Regions from separate parts of the Mesobacillus sp. AQ2 genome, predicted to be linked through region 2. Evidence: riboswitches for the same ligand, from Rfam matches in the RefSeq annotation. Region 2 holds a riboswitch; each other region holds the start of a gene.
The links. Region 2 has a riboswitch for cyclic di-AMP ahead of QNH36_RS10900 (potassium channel family protein). Riboswitches for the same ligand answer to the same signal wherever they lie in the genome.
Positions count from the first base shown of each region.

Region 1 (4,334 bases), 1.7 Mb from region 2:
CATGTTTTGATGGAAAGCAATGTCCCCAACTCGATGACCTGGGATGCTATCGTCAGTGATTCAACTGATGCGCCATATTCTGACCGGCTGATGCTCTTTGTGGTTGGCATCCTTTCCCAATTGGGAATAGCTGCTTATGGAATGGCTTTGTCCCTGAGTATGAGAAGAGATGTAGGAGCCATGTACAGCGGTTTTATTTTAAGAGCTTTAGCCTATTCCGAAGATGGAGCCCAGATGATTATTGAAAGAGGCTGGCTCGAGCAGCCTCCGATGTTTGTGGATCGGGAAAAGCTCATTAAAGGGGAAGAGTAGCAATGTTCACAGGGAAGCGCCTGATCATAGGCGCTTCTTTTTTTTAGGTTCAACGTGGAAGACACATGTAAAGCAGTTAATAAAAACTTTTCAGCCAGGAAAATGCAAGGAGTGATGACGAAAAGGAATGCTGAAAAAGCTTCATTATAACTGGGTATTCTCGGTCTCTCTTAGTGCATTTCAGGTGGGAAACCTGTAGCCTGAGCGGCCGCTTTTTATTGAATTCTTTTATTAAATTAAGGAAGTAGGTTAATTTATAGAAGGATTATTCCTTATCAGGAAGAATAATACAGTTTAGTAAAGTTTATGAAAAGATGAATTATAACGATGGATAGACAAAGACCACTTTTCTATGGAGATATAATTTACCCCAGTACCAGATGTGTTGTATTGGATGGATGATTACGATTAAGCATTTCGTTATATTGGGTTTATTATCTCCCTTATTTGTGACGCTCGGTTAATCATGGATGTAATTCCGGTCTTTTAAAAGATCTGCAGGATTTTAAAGGAAAATAAACTTGCAAGAAGGATTAAAGCACTCTTATGAAGGTCTTATTGAATAACGAGGGAGTTTAGCTTAAAAGGATATGAAGGCTTTTCATTAGATAAAAAGTGGAATATGGGTGAAATAATGAATAAAATCATTAACTATTACAATCAATTTGATGAGTGGGGAAGATTAGAGCGTGAACCAATTGAATTCCAAGTGAATTGGCATTTTATAAAAAAACATATGCCCCAAAATGGTTACGTCCTTGATAATGGTGCTGGACCCGGCAAGTATTCAATGGAACTTGCAAAAGAAGGTTATAAGGTAACACTCACGGATTTAACCCCACGATTAGTTGAAATCGCAAAAGATAAAGCTAAGGAATTGAAATTAGAAGGGCAATTCGAAGGGTTTTATGCAGCGGATGCCAGAGAGCTTAATATGATTAAAGATGAACAATTCGACGCATCGTTAATGCTTGGTCCTATGTATCATTTACAAAAAGAAGATGAACGTATCCAGGCTGTCGAAGAGTTAAATAGAGTAACCAAAAAAGGCGGACTAGTTTTCGTTGCTTTTATGCCCAGAATTAGGCACATACTTACATCGCTGATAAATCCGATGAATTGGAAGCCGAATGATAATATGGATACCATTAATCGGTTTTCTCAAACAGGTTGCTTTAACCACGCTGATGAGGGACGTTTTACAGGGGCGTATTATTTTAATATTGCAGACATCAATCCTTTTATGGAATCACAAGGATTTGAAACATTGGATTTAATAGGTTCGAATCCAGGAGCGATACTTAACAATGATAGTTGGAGTTATTGGAGAGATAAAGGTGATCAAGAAGTAAGAAAAATTATTGATTTAATAAAAGAAAAAGCTACTGACCCTAGTATTCTTGGGGTTTCAACACACTTACTTTATATTGGCAGGAAGAAGTAACATTTTAGAAAAATGGGGAAAAGAAGATAATTACAATGGAGTTGTAAACGGAGGGAATTCACCCGGCATTTTTGTTGTGAAAAAAACTGATATATCGTGACTATCAGATTTCGTCATACGTTTTAGATTTAGGTTTTATAGGGATTTTGGTCAAAATTGCAAACAATAAAATTAGTTAAAAGGCCATAAGGATCAATTAGTTATTTAGTCGGTTCCAAGGGGGGAAGATTGCCAACGGGATGAATCAGGAAAATTTTTTTTGTTCCCAAAATCGGATAAACCTGATATTATATTAAAAAAATAATACATAATCGCTTAATCCTTTGAGCGGGGGAACCAATTGTTACTTTTTTTAGTAATTGGGGTGAATCCTTAACAGGTAGGGTACTCTCAAAACCCGAACCCGACAGCTAACCTCGTAGGCGTGTTGAGAGGAAAACACTGCATTCATGCACAGTGGTTTTTGCCTCTGTGTATTTTTATTGCCTTTTTCAGGAAAATATTCACAACTTGGAGGTTACCTTTATGAAACTGTCTACCAAAATTATCATAGCCCTTATAGCCGGCGGAATCACTGGGCTGCTGATCAATCTGTTTGCACCCGGCATTTTTCCGCAGCTCGATCAGTTTGTGTTCACACCGCTGGGGAAAATCTTTTTAAACCTTATCAATATGCTCGTAGTGCCAATTGTCTTCTTTTCGATTACACTTGGAACCGCGGGACTTGGCGATCCGAAGAAGCTTGGCAGGATCGGCCTTAAAACCATTTCTTATTTCCTTATGACTACGACTATGGCTCTCATCATCGGCATCTCTCTGAGCTATGTTTTCCAGCCTGGTAATGTCGGTACTTTTGACACCGCCAATGCGGAGTTCCAGTCAAAAGAAGCTCCGCCGGTTTCTGATACGCTGTTAAATATTATCCCTAAAAATCCTATCCAAGCCTTTGCAGAAGGAAACATGCTCCAAATCATCACCTTCTCCGTCTTTGTCGGCTTCGCCCTGACCATGCTTGGCAACAAAACGAAAGGGATACTGAACCTCGTTGAACAGGGGAATGACCTGTTAATGTACTTAGTCAACCTGGTGATGAAGTTTGCACCATATGGTACATTCGGACTGATTGTTTCAGCAGTGGGCAGCCAGGGACTCGATGCCATCAAAGCCATGGGCCTTTACATGTCTGTTGTCCTGCTGGCACTTCTGATTCATTCCATTTTCGTTTACGGATCTTCGGTGGCACTGTTGGCAAAGAAAAGTCCGATTTGGTTCTTTAAAGGGTTTGCCCCGGCGATGGGCGTTGCTTTCAGTACTTCGAGCAGCAATGCTACCCTGCCGCTTTCCATGAGCACCGCACAGAAAAATCTAAAAGTCCCTGAGTCAATCAGCAGTTTCGTTCAACCGCTCGGTGCGACAATCAACATGGATGGTACGGCCATCATGCAAGGGGTAGCGACAATTTTTATCGCACAGGTATTTAACGTGGATCTGACCTTAACCCAACTGATCACCGTTGTCCTGACAGCTGTTCTGGCCAGCATAGGAACAGCGGGTGTTCCGGGAGTAGGGCTGATCATGCTGGCGATGGTCCTCCAATCCGTTAACCTGCCAGTGGAAGGGATCGCCCTGATTATCGGAATTGACCGTTTGCTAGACATGACTCGCACGGCTGTAAACATCACAGGTGATGCTGCCTGTGCCGTGATTGTAGCAGAGACGGAAGGAAAAAGAGAAACTACAAAAGCGTAAAAAAAGGAGCCGGTGAAGATTGTTAGTGGCCCGGTTCAAAACTTAGGATACGGATTTATTTGCAAGCGAATTTTTCATAATTCGCTTGTTTTTTTATTATAAGGAAAAGGCTTGCTAGGTTTTAGCGTGGGAAATAGCAGCAGATATGGCAACATGGTTTCTGAACGATGTTTTGAGTCAAGAACTAGCCACTAACTACCCGCATCATCCTGGATGATTGATAGCTTTTTGGCTTCAACCCCCGAACCTGTCAAAATACCGATGCTATCTTGACAGCTTATCAGCTTCTGCCCCAGAACCTGTCAAAATAACTATGTATTCTTGACAACTTTTCGGCTTCAACCCCCGAACCTGTCAAAATACCGATGCTATCTTGACAGCTTATCAGCTTCTGCCCCAGAACCTGTCAAAATAACTATGTATTCTTGACAACTTTTCGGCTTCAACCCCCGAACCTGTCAAAATAACAATGCTATCTTGACAACTTTTCGGCTTCAACCCCCGAACCTGTCAAAATACCGATGTATTCTTGACAACTTTTCGGCTCCTGCCCTCGGACCTGTCTAAAAAACGATGCTTTCTTGACAGCTTATCGGCTTCAACTCCAGAACCTGTCAAAATACCGATGCTTTCTTGACAGCTTATCGGCTTCAACCCCCGAACCTGTCAAAATACCGATGCTTTCTTGACAACTTTTCGGCTTCTGCCCTCGGACCTGTCCAAAAAACGATGCTTTCTTGACAGCTTATCGGCTTCTGCCCTCGGACCTGTCAAAATACCGATGTTATCTTGACAACTTTTCGGCTTCTAGCCCCGAACCTGTCAAAAT
Region 1 is NZ_CP126080.1:521,797-526,130, forward strand. Features, by position in the region: gene QNH36_RS02650 (DUF3231 family protein) at 1-312, shown strand, start outside; gene QNH36_RS02655 (class I SAM-dependent methyltransferase) at 947-1,756, shown strand; cyclic di-AMP (ydaO/yuaA leader) riboswitch at 2,059-2,195, shown strand; gene QNH36_RS02660 (dicarboxylate/amino acid:cation symporter) at 2,282-3,505, shown strand.
Region 1: another riboswitch for cyclic di-AMP. It lies ahead of QNH36_RS02660 (dicarboxylate/amino acid:cation symporter); the one in region 2 lies ahead of QNH36_RS10900 (potassium channel family protein).

Region 2 (4,334 bases):
AACAAAATGTTTGGCTTGTATGCAATATTGAATCATAATGAATACTGCTTGTTTATTAGCAGCGTTTCGAGAAAAATTTGAGGAGGAATGATAGCATGATTTCACTAAAAGGAAAAACAGCTATTGTAACCGGGGCAGGCAGAGGGATTGGACGAGCAGTTGCGATTGCTTTGGCTAAAGAAGGAGTTAATCTAGGATTGATTGGCTTAACGATGTCCAATCTTGAAAAACTGACTGAAGAACTCGAGCAGTATGATGTTAATATTTCCGCTGCCTCAGCAGATGTATCTGATCTTGAAGCGGTACAGCATGCCGTGGAGCATATCAAATCAGACCTGGGTGCGATTGATATTCTAGTCAACAATGCAGGAATCGCAAAGTTTGGCGGCTTTATGGATTTATCCCCTGAAGAATGGGAAAAGATTGTCCGCGTAAACCTGATGGGAGTTTATAACGTTACAAGAGCGGTTCTGCCAGAAATGATCGAAAGAAAATCCGGAGACATTGTGAATATCTCCTCCACTGCTGGCCAAAAAGGAGCGCCAGTCACTAGTGCTTACTCTGCTTCTAAATTCGCAGTCCTCGGACTGACAGAATCACTGATGCTTGAAGTCAGGAAAAATAATGTGCGCGTAACGGCTTTGACACCAAGTACTGTGGCAACCGACCTCGCTGTCGAAAGCAATCTGATCAGCGGGAACCCTGAAAATGTCATGCAGCCAGAGGATTTAGCAGACCTTCTTGTTGCAGGATTGAAACTGCATCCAAGAGTTCTTGTGAAAACAGCTGGATTATGGTCAACCAATCCTTAAGTCTTGGAAGACCAGTAGCTATGACTAAAAACCACTGATGATAATAGAAATTAAAAAATCGCTTAACGTCATTGTTAAGCGATTTTCATTTATTTTCATTAAAGGTAATAGCGGAAATGCCTCACCCTGTGAGTACATCTTCCCTTGGATACTTAATTCGTGATTCAGTTGCATTTGCAAGAGAAAAAGCCATTGTCAATGGGCCTAGCTTCCCTGCAAACATAACAAATATAATCACTGCTTTCCCAATTGCGGTAAGTGACCCTGTTATTCCCATTGATAATCCTACAGTACCAAATGCCGATATAACTTCAAAAACAACTTGAATGAATGGAGCTTCTTCCGTAATATTCATAATAAAAATCCCCAAACAAATTAAAAAAAGTGCAATTGTCGAGATCGCCAATGAACGCAAAACAATCGTAAGGCTGATTGCCCTTTTTCCGAGCACGGTTTCTTCTTTTCCTTTAAGGAACGTAATGACCGAAAATAATATGACCAAAAACGTTGTTAGTTTTATGCCTCCCCCAGTAGATGCACTTCCTGCACCTATGAACATAAGGATTAAAAATAAGAAGATCGTATCTTCCTGTAAGGCCGATATATCCAGGGAGTTAAATCCCGCAGTTCGCGGTGTTACTGCCTGGAAATAAGAAGCCCACAATTTATCACCTAGTGAATTCAATCCTCCGAGTGTATTGGGGTTATGGTATTCCAGGATAAAAATAATGAACATTGCCACGAGGTTAATAATGAATGTACCGATGATCATCATCTTGGAGTGGAGGCTCAATTTACGGAAGCGCTTTTTCCTCCACATGTCAGCTAAAACCGTAAATCCGATTCCCCCAATGATAAATAGCAATGTAATCACAATATTGATGATTGGATCCCCCACGAATCCCATCAAACTGTCGGACCATAATGCAAAACCGGCATTGTTAAACGCTGAAATGGAATGAAAAAAACTATAATAAAGCCCTTTACCCCAACCAAATTGGGGCACCCAGCGGATAGCCAGCAGGAGCATGGCAATTGCTTCAATCGTTAAGGAAAAGATGAACAAATTCCTGACTAACAAGATAACCCCGCCGATAGATGTTTGATTTAATGCCTGCTGCACGACGATCCGCTGTTTGATTCCAATTTTCTTCCCTAACACCATATAGATAAGGATTGCAAAAGACATGATTCCCAGTCCTCCCAATTGAATCAGGGAGACAATCACTATTTCACCAAATAGAGTAAAGGCTGATTCTGTATCAACGACAGCCAGACCTGTAACTGTCATAGCTGATGTAGCTGTGAACAAAGCATTCAGCCAGGTAATTGAGTCCTCCGTTGCAAAAGGCAATTTCAACAAAATCGTGCCTATGAAGATAAACACAGCAAAGACCAAAACAAGTAGCTGAGAAGGATTCAGGTTAATGACGCGGTGTTTCACCTATACCCCCTCTTTCTCGAAACGGTTAATATCAGAGTTGCGGCCCATCACAATCAGTACATCTCCCATAGAAATGACCTCTTCTGCAGGAGGGGAAACAATGATTTCTTGCCCTCTTAGAATGCCTACAATATTGCATCCATATCTCGCCCTTATATCCAGGTCCGTTAATGACTTATTATGTATTTTTTTCGTAGCAACAATCTCAACCATACTATACTTTTCCGACAACTCAATGTAATCAATGATCTTATCAGAGAATATATGGTTCGCAATCCTTTTAGCCATATCACGCTCCGGATGGATCACCCGGTCTGCACCGACTTTTTCAAGAACTTTTGCATGATTATCATTATGTGCTTTGGCCCAGACCTTGGGTACACCCATTTCCTTTAAAATCAGGCATGTCAAAACACTTGATTCAATATTCCCTCCAAAAGAAACAAAAACATGATCAATATTTTTTATCCCGACTTGTTTAAGCCCTTCTTCATCAATACCGTTGAATTGTACGGCATGGGTAACATATTGAGAATACTGATCGACTTTATCCTGATCAATGTCAATTGCTAAAACCTCTGCACCTAATTCATAGAACTCTTTTACAAGGCTTCCTCCAAAACGGCCCAAGCCCAAAACAGCATATTGCTTTTTCACTGCTCCTACACATCCCTTCTATTTAAAAATAAAAAAGACCATTCTATACTAAAGAATGGCCAATGGCGTTCATCAACCCTTCTCTCTATAGCACCTGCGGAGTTAGCTGTCGGATTAGGGACTGAGAGTATCCCTTCCTAGCTTTAATATGCTAAGATTCACCCCAAGATAAACAATGTTTATCAGAAATTGGTTCCCCCGCTCAAAGATTCGGCAAAAAGGTCTATATGGGAATAATATAATAAGCTACGCCTTTCTTTTTCCTTTGTCAAACATTTCTTGGTCATAGTTTACGTTTACTGCTTTGAACAAAGTCTACCTTACGGAGTCTTGTGAGACACTGGAGGCTTACCTTAACCTAAAAAAAATCCCAACGAGGAAACTTATTTAAACTCCTCTTTTAACATAGCAAATAGAAAATGATCTCTCCATTGTCCTTTTACCTTCAAGTTTTTAATAAAATGACCTTCCTGCCGGAAACCTATTCTCCTTAAAAGATTGACTGAACCAGCATTTTCTGCATCACATACTGCATATATCCTATGGATATCCATAGTATTAAACCCTAAATATAATAATCCGTTAACAATTTCAATTCCGTATCCTTGTTTCCAGTAGTTTGAGTTAATAAAATATCCGATTTCCGCTGTTATAAAGTCTTGATCTCTTACCATAAACAAAGCATTACCGATGACTTTTTTAGTATTTTTTATTACAACCGCTAAAACATAGATTTGTCGGTTTTCTTCGTTTTGAAAAGCAATCTGCTTTTTAAGGCTATGTAATGTTTGTTCTCTGCTATTAGGACTCCAAGTTAAATATTTAACCACTTTTTTATCTGACTTAAATTCATGAATATCTTCATAATCCTCTTCACTAAGTTCCCTCAGGATAAGCCTGTTTGTTTCCATTGGTTGAATTTTAGCCATTCATATACGACCTCCACCCAGAAAATTCATAGAAGTACTCACCTTTAATTCTATAAAAGATGCCTCCATCACACACCTTGATTAATATAATGAAGGCGGACTATCAGCCATCGTATTAGCCAGAATTAAATAAAGCAGTACATTAGCGCCAGGCAATAAAATGAAAATTAGTCTTACTGAAAAAGAAGAAACTCCAAAATACTCAGCAATGCCCCCACAGACGCCACTTATCGACTTATCTTTTGAAGACTTTCTTAACTTTTTATTCATTTAAATCATCCTCTTATCGAAACTAAAATGAATACTGCTTTTTAGTCAGCTTTCTTTTGATTATCTCTTATTTCTAACAGGGTGAAATGAATATTATTGAGGGAAACCAAAATTATTCCTAACATAGCAAAGGTTACGATTTCCTTTGTGATGAAGGAAATAACACCAAGAATGAATAAATACAGCGTATATTGCCAATTCTTCATATTCAAACAACCACCC
Region 2 is NZ_CP126080.1:2,172,819-2,177,152, reverse strand. Features, by position in the region: gene QNH36_RS10910 (3-ketoacyl-ACP reductase) at 96-812, shown strand; gene QNH36_RS10905 (TrkH family potassium uptake protein) at 934-2,256, opposite strand; gene QNH36_RS10900 (potassium channel family protein) at 2,257-2,913, opposite strand; cyclic di-AMP (ydaO/yuaA leader) riboswitch at 2,990-3,139, opposite strand; gene QNH36_RS10895 (GNAT family N-acetyltransferase) at 3,297-3,842, opposite strand; gene QNH36_RS10890 (PspC domain-containing protein) at 3,924-4,112, opposite strand; gene QNH36_RS10885 (hypothetical protein) at 4,154-4,318, opposite strand.

Region 3 (4,334 bases), 1.8 Mb from region 2:
AGGTTTTCCTAGGATGGGCAAATCCAATCGAAGTCAAGCCAGGTGAAGTAAGAGAAATAACATTGCCTGCAGCAAACAAAGCTAAGGCAGACAACGGAATCGTGAAAATGGAAGTTCCGGGTTCAAATGGCACTGAATACTTCCTGTTTGAAAACATGCAACAGGATGGTTTTAACAAAGGTATGATCCGTCAGGGTGAAAACGCCCATGGTCTAGTTGCATGGCATGTGGATGAAAATGTCATTAACTTATACCAGACAGCTGGGTTCCGTCCGAATAATGTTGAAAACTGGATGAACAAGCGCTTCCAGTACAACCAGTCACAGACGGCAAGCAATGGCGATGTGGTAACGCACTATGGATTATCCGTCCTTCAGGCAGATGGTTTGTATAACCTTGAGAAGAACATGAATCGCGGCGATGCTGGTGACTTCTTCAAGACTGGCAGCAAGATCACTCCTGTTTCTGGAAATGTACACTCTGGTTCTTACTACTTCTGGAAAGGCTTAAGTGATACACCTGCTGATTCTGGAATCCACGTGACGAACATCAAGGAAAACAAAGATGGATCAATCACGGCTAAATTTTTCTATAACTTTAATTCAAGCGTGAAATAAGGCTGAAAAAACCTGAGCAAGGAGTGATCCCTGCTCAGGTTTTTTTAATGACCGGTACAAAAATATTCAGATGTCCTGGAAGAACTTTTGCACTGAATGGAAGCGGCTCGCCTTCTTCTCCGTCGATGTTGACCACATGAGGTTTGTTGGAGGATACATTCAGATAGGAGGTGCGTATATATTCGACCTCCTTGCTTTCTTCCAATTCTCCTCTCAAAAGTGAAGGGATTAGGGTTGCAATTTTTGGGATGGATAACTTTTTTATGATAAAAGTGTGGAATTTACCATCATTCACGTCTGCCTCAGGGGCAAGTGCCTCAAATCCGCCAACAGAATTTGTGAGGGCAGTAAGCAAAAGGAAAGTCTCGCCTTCCCATTTCCCTCCTTCGTGTTCAACACTAATTTTAATAGCTTCGCCATTCAGGAAGGATTTTGTACCTTCCATAAAATAAGCCAGTGGGCCAAGTTTGGTTTTTTGCTCGGCGCTTACGTTGTAAGATGCTTCTGCGATCGCCCCAACTGCAAGAACATTGGCAAAATAAGACTCATTGACCTTTCCGACATCAACAGGACGAAGATATTGCTCTTCTAAAATAGAGATGGCCTCATAAGGTTCCAGCGGAATATTGAGTGCCCTGGCAAAATCATTGACTGTCCCAAGCGGTATTATGCCGAGAGCGGGCCGGTGTGCCTGTTCGGCCAGTCCATTGATGGCCTCATTGATGGTTCCGTCACCGCCCATAGCGATGACCGCATCATATAAAGCAACGCATGCTTCGGTGGCAAATGCAGCGGCATCTCCCTCTTTTTCCGTTCTTCTGATCTCTATGTCCTCATAATTGTTTCGCAATGTTTCTTCAATTTTTTCTGCATAATCATTCGCTTTTTCTTTACCTGAAGAAGGATTCACTATAACCATCGCTTTCATCCGCAACAACCTCCAAACTGTTTTGACTTATTATTTACCTTTAATTCCCCGGCTATAAACCGCGTACAGGTGTGGAGAAAGGTGTTAATGAGTTAACAGAAGTGTAAAACAAAGAAAAACAGCGATTCAGTGAGAAAGTCCTTGATTTCATGTCATTATTGGGAAGAAATGAATAAAATAAGTCATTTTTGCGTTCCTTTTCATGTTTACAACCGAAATCCGGAGGAGTATGATTACAACAGTTTCAGATTTCTGGAACAAAAAACTGAATGAGTTTCATATTTCTAAATCGCTGAATCCGGCAGGAGCGGGGGAACCAATATTGTGGATGCGTCCACTTGGGGTGAAGCCTTTTCAAAAGGCAGGGCTATTCTGAGTCCTAATCCGACAGCTAACTTCGCAAGCGTTACAGAAGAGGAAGATGAAGCTTGTGTGACGACTATTCAAAAGTCCACAAGGCTGAAATCTTTTAGCCTCCGGGGGCTTTTTTGTTTTGCGTGATTTTAGATATGCCGGCTATATCTTGAACCAGTTAAACATAACTCCCTGCCAGGAAATATTAGACGCGTAATTCCTCATACTAAGGAAAGAAGGAAAACACCATGCGTAGGAGATTGTTTATTGAGCTGGACCCTCCAAAGATACTCGTCTTAGGTTTTGGGACGATTATCCTGCTGGGGGCATTGCTGCTGTCACTGCCCTCTGCTACAACTGATGGTAAGGGGCTTCCGCTGCTTGATGCATTTTTCACTGCAACATCGGCTACATGTGTGACAGGGCTGGTTGTCGTGGATACCGGTGACACCTTTACTGCCTTTGGAGAAGTGGTCATCCTGTCGATGATCCAGGTCGGCGGTTTAGGATTTATGAGCTTTGCTACATTGCTCGCATTCATCTTGGGGAAAAGAATCTCATTAAAAGAAAGATTGATCATCCAGGAGTCTTTCAACAACGAGAACGTTGAAGGAGTCGTAAGGCTTGTAAAAAGAATCCTGATTTTCACAGCAACTGCCGAGATTGTCGGCGGAATCCTGTTATCATTCAGGTTTTCGCAGGATATGGCTGCGGGAAAAGCTATTTATTTCGGCTTCTTCCACGCAGTGTCAAACTTTAATAATGCCGGATTTGACTTGATGGGAGGTTTCAGGGGCCTTACTGCCTATGCTGAAGACCCGATCGTCAATCTTACGGTGACGTCACTGATCAGCCTGGGAGGCATCGGGTTCATTGTAATGAATGAACTATTCGAGTATCGAAGCACTCGCCGCTTGTCCCTGCATTCGAAAATGGCACTATCTGTTTCAAGTATTCTGGTAGTTGGCGGGGCTCTCCTGATTTTTATCCTGGAGTATAATAACCCTGCTACCCTGAAGCCTTTATCAGCGGCTGGTAAAATTTTCGGGGCATTTTATCAGGCTGTCACTCCAAGGACTGCGGGTTCAAATACCTTAAGCATTCCTGATTTAAAACAATCAACCTTGTTTTTGATCATCTTCCTGATGTTTATTGGCGCTTCTCCCGGATCAACAGGAGGGGGGATCAAGACTACCACATTTGCCGTCTTGATCGGTGCTGTCAAATCGCAAATCCGCGGCAGGGAAGATGTGACCTTCTTTGGAAGGAGGATGGATTTCTCCATCGTTTCCAAGTCTTTGACGGTTACACTTATTGCTATTTTCTTAGTGATATCCATGACGATGGTGTTAACTATCACAGAACCGGGAAAAGATTTTCTTATGATTTTTTTTGAAGTGGTGTCAGCCTTTTCGACTGTAGGACTTTCAATGGGCTTGACCCCTGAGCTGTCCTCATTCGGGAAAATTTTAATACTTATTACGATGTTTGCGGGCCGGGTTGGTCCATTGACACTTGCTTATGCAGTGGCAAAAAAAAGAAAAGAGGATCACTATCGATATCCAGCTGGAAAAGTGATGATTGGGTAGGAGGAGTATATTATGGCAAAGCAATACGCAGTAATCGGGATGGGGCGTTTTGGGTCCAGTGTAGCGACAACACTGTATTATGAAGGAAATGAAGTGCTGGCGATTGATAAGAGCGAGCAGCATATTGAGGAATATAAAGAGTTTGTTACACATGCGGTAATCGGAGACTCAACTGATGAGCAAACCTTGAAGGCTGTGGGGATCAGGAACTTCGAGACGGTCATCGTGGCAATTGGCGATGATATCCAGGCAAGTATCCTTACCGTTCTGATTTTAAAAGAAATGGGCGTTTCCAATGTCGTGGCCAAAGCGCTCAACAAACACCATGCACAAGTATTATTCAAGGTTGGCGCTGACAAAGTCATCTTCCCTGAACGGGACATGGGGGAACGTGTTGCCCATCAACTGATGGCGTCCCCGAATGTATTGAATTTCATCGAGCTTTCAGATGATTACAGTATTGAGGAAATCAAGCTGCCAATGAGCATGGCAGGCAAAAACCTGATTGAAATCAATCTCCGTGCAAAATACAATATTACCGTAATCGGCGTCAAAACAGCAAATAAGGTCGATATTTCTCCAGATCCTGAAAAGACACTTCGAGCAGAAGATATTCTGATCGTCCTGGGAGAAAATGGCGACTTGCATAAATTCGCGAAAATTAAATAATGACAGTATGAGGCAGGCTGGGAAGAAGACAGCCTGCTTTTTTATTCGTTCACTATTTTGAAAATTTACAAAAAATAGACTTTCTGTTCTGGCATTAATAAAAATAGACGGTGGCCGATGAAATAAATATAAATTTACTTGAAAAGGGAGCAGGACATCAAGATGAAACGAATTATG
Region 3 is NZ_CP126080.1:4,015,571-4,019,904, reverse strand. Features, by position in the region: gene QNH36_RS20225 (M6 family metalloprotease domain-containing protein) at 1-617, shown strand, start outside; gene QNH36_RS20220 (diacylglycerol/lipid kinase family protein) at 652-1,545, opposite strand; cyclic di-AMP (ydaO/yuaA leader) riboswitch at 1,826-1,967, shown strand; gene QNH36_RS20215 (TrkH family potassium uptake protein) at 2,148-3,488, shown strand; gene QNH36_RS20210 (potassium channel family protein) at 3,501-4,157, shown strand; gene QNH36_RS20205 (BMP family lipoprotein) at 4,320-4,334, shown strand, end outside.
Region 3: another riboswitch for cyclic di-AMP. It lies ahead of QNH36_RS20215 (TrkH family potassium uptake protein); the one in region 2 lies ahead of QNH36_RS10900 (potassium channel family protein).

Region 4 (4,334 bases), 1.7 Mb from region 2:
TAAGCTCCTTTCTGTATTTTAGTGGATCTCATGCTCAGGATAAATCAATTCATTGTCAACAAAAATCCTGCACTCAACGGTTATTGCACCGCCGAGGCTGACTTTAATATGCTGGTTGTTCCAAGAAAAATTGGATGCACCTATGCACAGCCGAACTGGTAAAAATCAAAGAAAATTTCCAAGTCGCCAAAAAAGTTGTGAACATCGCCAATAAAATTATTTTTTCGCCAAAAACATGGCAAGCAGGTCCAAATAGGAACGCTAATGCCTTTCAAACAAGGATGTAAACAGATTCTATACTGAAATAGAACGACATTTTTTAAAAATACAGTCTTGAGCACCCTTTTCATGGTCAAACTGCAGATAATGATGGCATTAACCAATTAGCAGGGTTTCACCAAGAAGGACTTCGTGAACAATTGTCGTATATAATAAGGCTAAAATCTATAGTCATTTTGAGAGGGTGAACGCATGGCGCTGAGCTTTAAAATCGCTGACGAAATGGAGCTGCACGAAATCTATGAATATGCTGGAGTCAACCGTAAAGAAGCAACAAATCACGATTCAGAAGATAATCAGCAAAAAATGATTGAAGCATATGAGCATTCTGCGAAATATAATGCTTATTTTGTTTGCTTGATGGATGCCGACACACTTATTGGCTGGGTTCAAATTGATAAAGCATTCGATTACTTAACGGGGGATGAAATCGGCTGGATCAATGATTTATATGTAAAAGCGCCCTACAGAGGCAAAGGCTATTCCAAATTATTGATGGAAGAAGCGTTTAAGGAGTTTCGTAAAAACGGATATAGCGATGTAAGGCTGAACGTCTATTCACACAATGAAAAAGCAATAAAGTTATATGAGAAAATGGGATTTAAGGATGTCAGCAAATTCATGAAGATTTCTTTATAATATCAAAAAAAACGCTGTTGAGGCTCAACAGCGTTTTTTTACTTTTACCCCACAATCAATCTTTCTTTCGGATAATGGCATTTAGGCTCTGCTTTTCCACGGTTAAACAAGAAAATGAAGGACAGGATCCCGATTCTTCCGATAAACATCATGGCAATGATGACGACCTTCCCTGCGTAACTCAGATCAGGTGTTATCCCCATTGACAAGCCAGTTGTTCCGAAAGCAGAACTGACCTCGAACATGATTTCCATCATCGAGAACTTCTCTGTTGCATTCAAAATGACCACCGCAGCAAAACAGAGGATGATCGCCAAAAAGCTTACGACCACTGATTTCCGGATATCTTCTTCATGCAATTCACGGCCAAATACCTTGATCGAGTTATGCCCTTTTGCAAAGTTGATAATGACCAATAATATTACAGCGAAAGTCGTCGTCCGTATTCCCCCGCCCACCGAGCTTGGCGAAGCCCCGATGAACATTAAGAAGCAAAGAAGCAGCAATGTCGGGTCAGAAAAATCACTGACATTCATCGTAGCAAGGCCGCCATTCCTGGTGGATGACGATTGAAACCAGGCAAAGAAGAAGGATTCATGCCAATTATAATCTTTAAAAAAGTGATTATACTCAAACAGCAAGATGGCGAATGCACCGAAGAACATCAGTGCAAAAAAGGTCAAGGAAGTCACCTTGGTATACAAAGAAAAATGGGTTCGATTGTGTTTTTTGCGATTCAGGAAAAATTCCTTCAATTCGACCAAGACAGGGAATCCAATCGCACCCAGGGTCAGCAGAATAATGTTCACAGTCTGCACAAAGTAATCATTCGCAAACGGAATCATCGAGCTTCCCGTAATATCAAATCCCGCATTGGTCGTTGCACTGACAGCCGCAAACGCTCCCTGAAGATACGCTTCCTCCCATGTCGGAAAATACCCTAGAAAATAAGTCCCTAAAATCAACGCTCCCAGTGCTTCAATCAACAGGATGATAATCAAAATCTGCCTCATCAGTTTGACCAGGCCCGACATTTGGGATTGGTTCTGGTCCGTCATGATTAACTGCCGGTCTTTAAGGCCGATTTTTTTTCGCAGCACCAGCCAAAAAAATGTACCGAGCGTCATGATTCCGATTCCACCAAACTGGAGGATGAACATTAGGATAAAAATGCCGGTTGTGCTGAAGGTATCCGGCGTAGACACGACAGCAAGACCGGTTACACTCACCGCACTCACTGCTGTAAACAAGACATCAATGAATGTCCAGCTCACCCCCGGCTTCAACGCGATTGGCAAGCTAAGTAACGCAGCCGAGATCAAAACAGCGAAAACATAAAACAAAACAATGATCTGAGCCGGCTTTAAGCGATTCCTTCTCAAAATATTGACCAAAGATACCCCTTCTTTACTTTTCAACTTATACGGGATAGAATCCCCATCCCTTAAAAAACCACAAAAAAACCATCCCAAATAAAGAATGGCCATAAGACCCTTCTCCCAACCGCGCTTACGGAGTTAGCTGTCGGATTAGGGATTGAGAGCATCCCCTTTTAGCTGCACACGCTAAAATTCACCCCAAGATAAAATCAATTTATCCAAAAATGGTTCCCCCGCTCATAGGATTCAGCAAAAAGGTTTGTTATTAAAATGAATACATATAAATTACTCCTATATCATTTTGGTGTCAATGCCCATTTTACAGTTTAGCCCAGATTGGAGGCGATAGGACAGTTCTTCCGTCTAACTTAGGCAAGATACGAGCACATATTGATACTACTTTAGTAAATACTAATGCTGATAAAACGATAACTGAGGAGGAATCCATAATATGCAACAGAATCAACAAAAAGCAAAAAGCGGCAATGCTGCAACTGCCGGATTTGCAGGCACAGATGCACAGCAAGTAAAACAGCAAATCCAAAAAGATGTACAGGCAGGCCAGGGAGCGATGACCTCCCGGGAAGCAGGAGCCATGCGGGATTAAAAAACCACTTTAGAGTGGTTTTTTCTATGTTCATAATCGTTTTGTCCATTTTTGTACTTCTCATTGCTCCACTTTTTCTAGCTTCTTTCTTAATACCCTTAGCCCTGATTAATCCCAGGACTATTTTTGACAGCTATTACTCTTAGCACCCCAAACCTGTCTAAATCCAGAGCTTTTTTTGACAGCTTTTACCCTTCCACCTTCAAACCTGTCTAAATCACGCGCTTTTTTTGACAGCTTTTCCGCCTTCAGCATCAAACCTGTCTAAATCCAGAGCTTTTTTTGACAGCTTTTCCTCTTAGCACCCCAAACCTGTCTAAATCACGCGCTTTTTTTGACAGCTTTTCCTCTTAGCACCCCAAACCTGTCTAAATCACGCGCTTTTCTTGACAGCTTTTCCCCTTTCACCATCAAACCTGTCTAAATCACGAGCTTTTCTTGACAGCTTTTCCGCCTTCAGCATCAAACCTGTCTAAATCACGGGCGTTTTTTGACAGCTTTTCCCCTTAGCACCCCAAACCTGTCTAAATCACGCGCTTTTTTTGACAGCTTTTCCTCCTCCACCCTCAAACCTGTCTAAATCACGGGCTTATTTTGACAGCTTTTCCGCCTTCAGCATCAAACCTGTCTAAATCACGGGAGTTTTTTGACAGCTTTTCCCCTTCCACCCTCAAACCTGTCTAAATCACGCGCTTTTCTTGACAGCTTTTCCCCTTCCACCCTCAAACCTGTCTAAATCACGGGCTTATTCTGACAACATTTCCTCAAAACACCGCAAACTTGTCTGAATCCTTAATCGGGAGATCAAGTCACGTAAAATATTAAGGGACACGAGAACGTCTCGTGTCCCATCCAAACCTACATATTCTTGCTCTGCTGAAGAAGTTGGGACTTTCCTGTGCGTTCCCATTCTTCTACTGTCTCATATGCTTTTTCTGGTGTGTATCCTTTTCCGACAAGCACACCCATTAGAATGAATTCCTGCAGGATGTGTGTAGCGTTGATTCCTCTTTTCACGTCCTCCAGTCCTTCTTGCACTAAAAACTCGGTGTGTTTTACCCATTCGTCCGGGGTCTTTCCAAAAACCTCTGGAACTCCATTGCTCGCTACTGGTCTTTCCATTGCATCTGCATGGGTCACATGCACTGTACCAAATGGATGGTTTGGCGGAGCATAAATGGAGTATAACTTGAGTGGAGTATTGCCTGTGTTGGTCACGTTATGCCATGTTCCTGCGGGAATCATGATGGCGGAATCATCGGCGACATTGGTTTGGAAGGTCAGGTTATCTCTGCTTTTGCCCATTTGGACAACTCCCTGGCCTTTCTCAATCCGCAAAAATTGATCGACCTTCGGATGGATTTCCAAACCGATATCGTCGCCAACCTCGATGCTCATCAAGGTGACCTGCAGATGTTTCCCTGTCCACA
Region 4 is NZ_CP126080.1:500,222-504,555, reverse strand. Features, by position in the region: gene QNH36_RS02560 (GNAT family N-acetyltransferase) at 472-918, shown strand; gene QNH36_RS02555 (TrkH family potassium uptake protein) at 963-2,312, opposite strand; cyclic di-AMP (ydaO/yuaA leader) riboswitch at 2,410-2,559, opposite strand; gene QNH36_RS02550 (hypothetical protein) at 2,749-2,904, shown strand; gene QNH36_RS02545 (cupin domain-containing protein) at 3,763-4,334, opposite strand, start outside.
Region 4: another riboswitch for cyclic di-AMP. It lies ahead of QNH36_RS02555 (TrkH family potassium uptake protein); the one in region 2 lies ahead of QNH36_RS10900 (potassium channel family protein).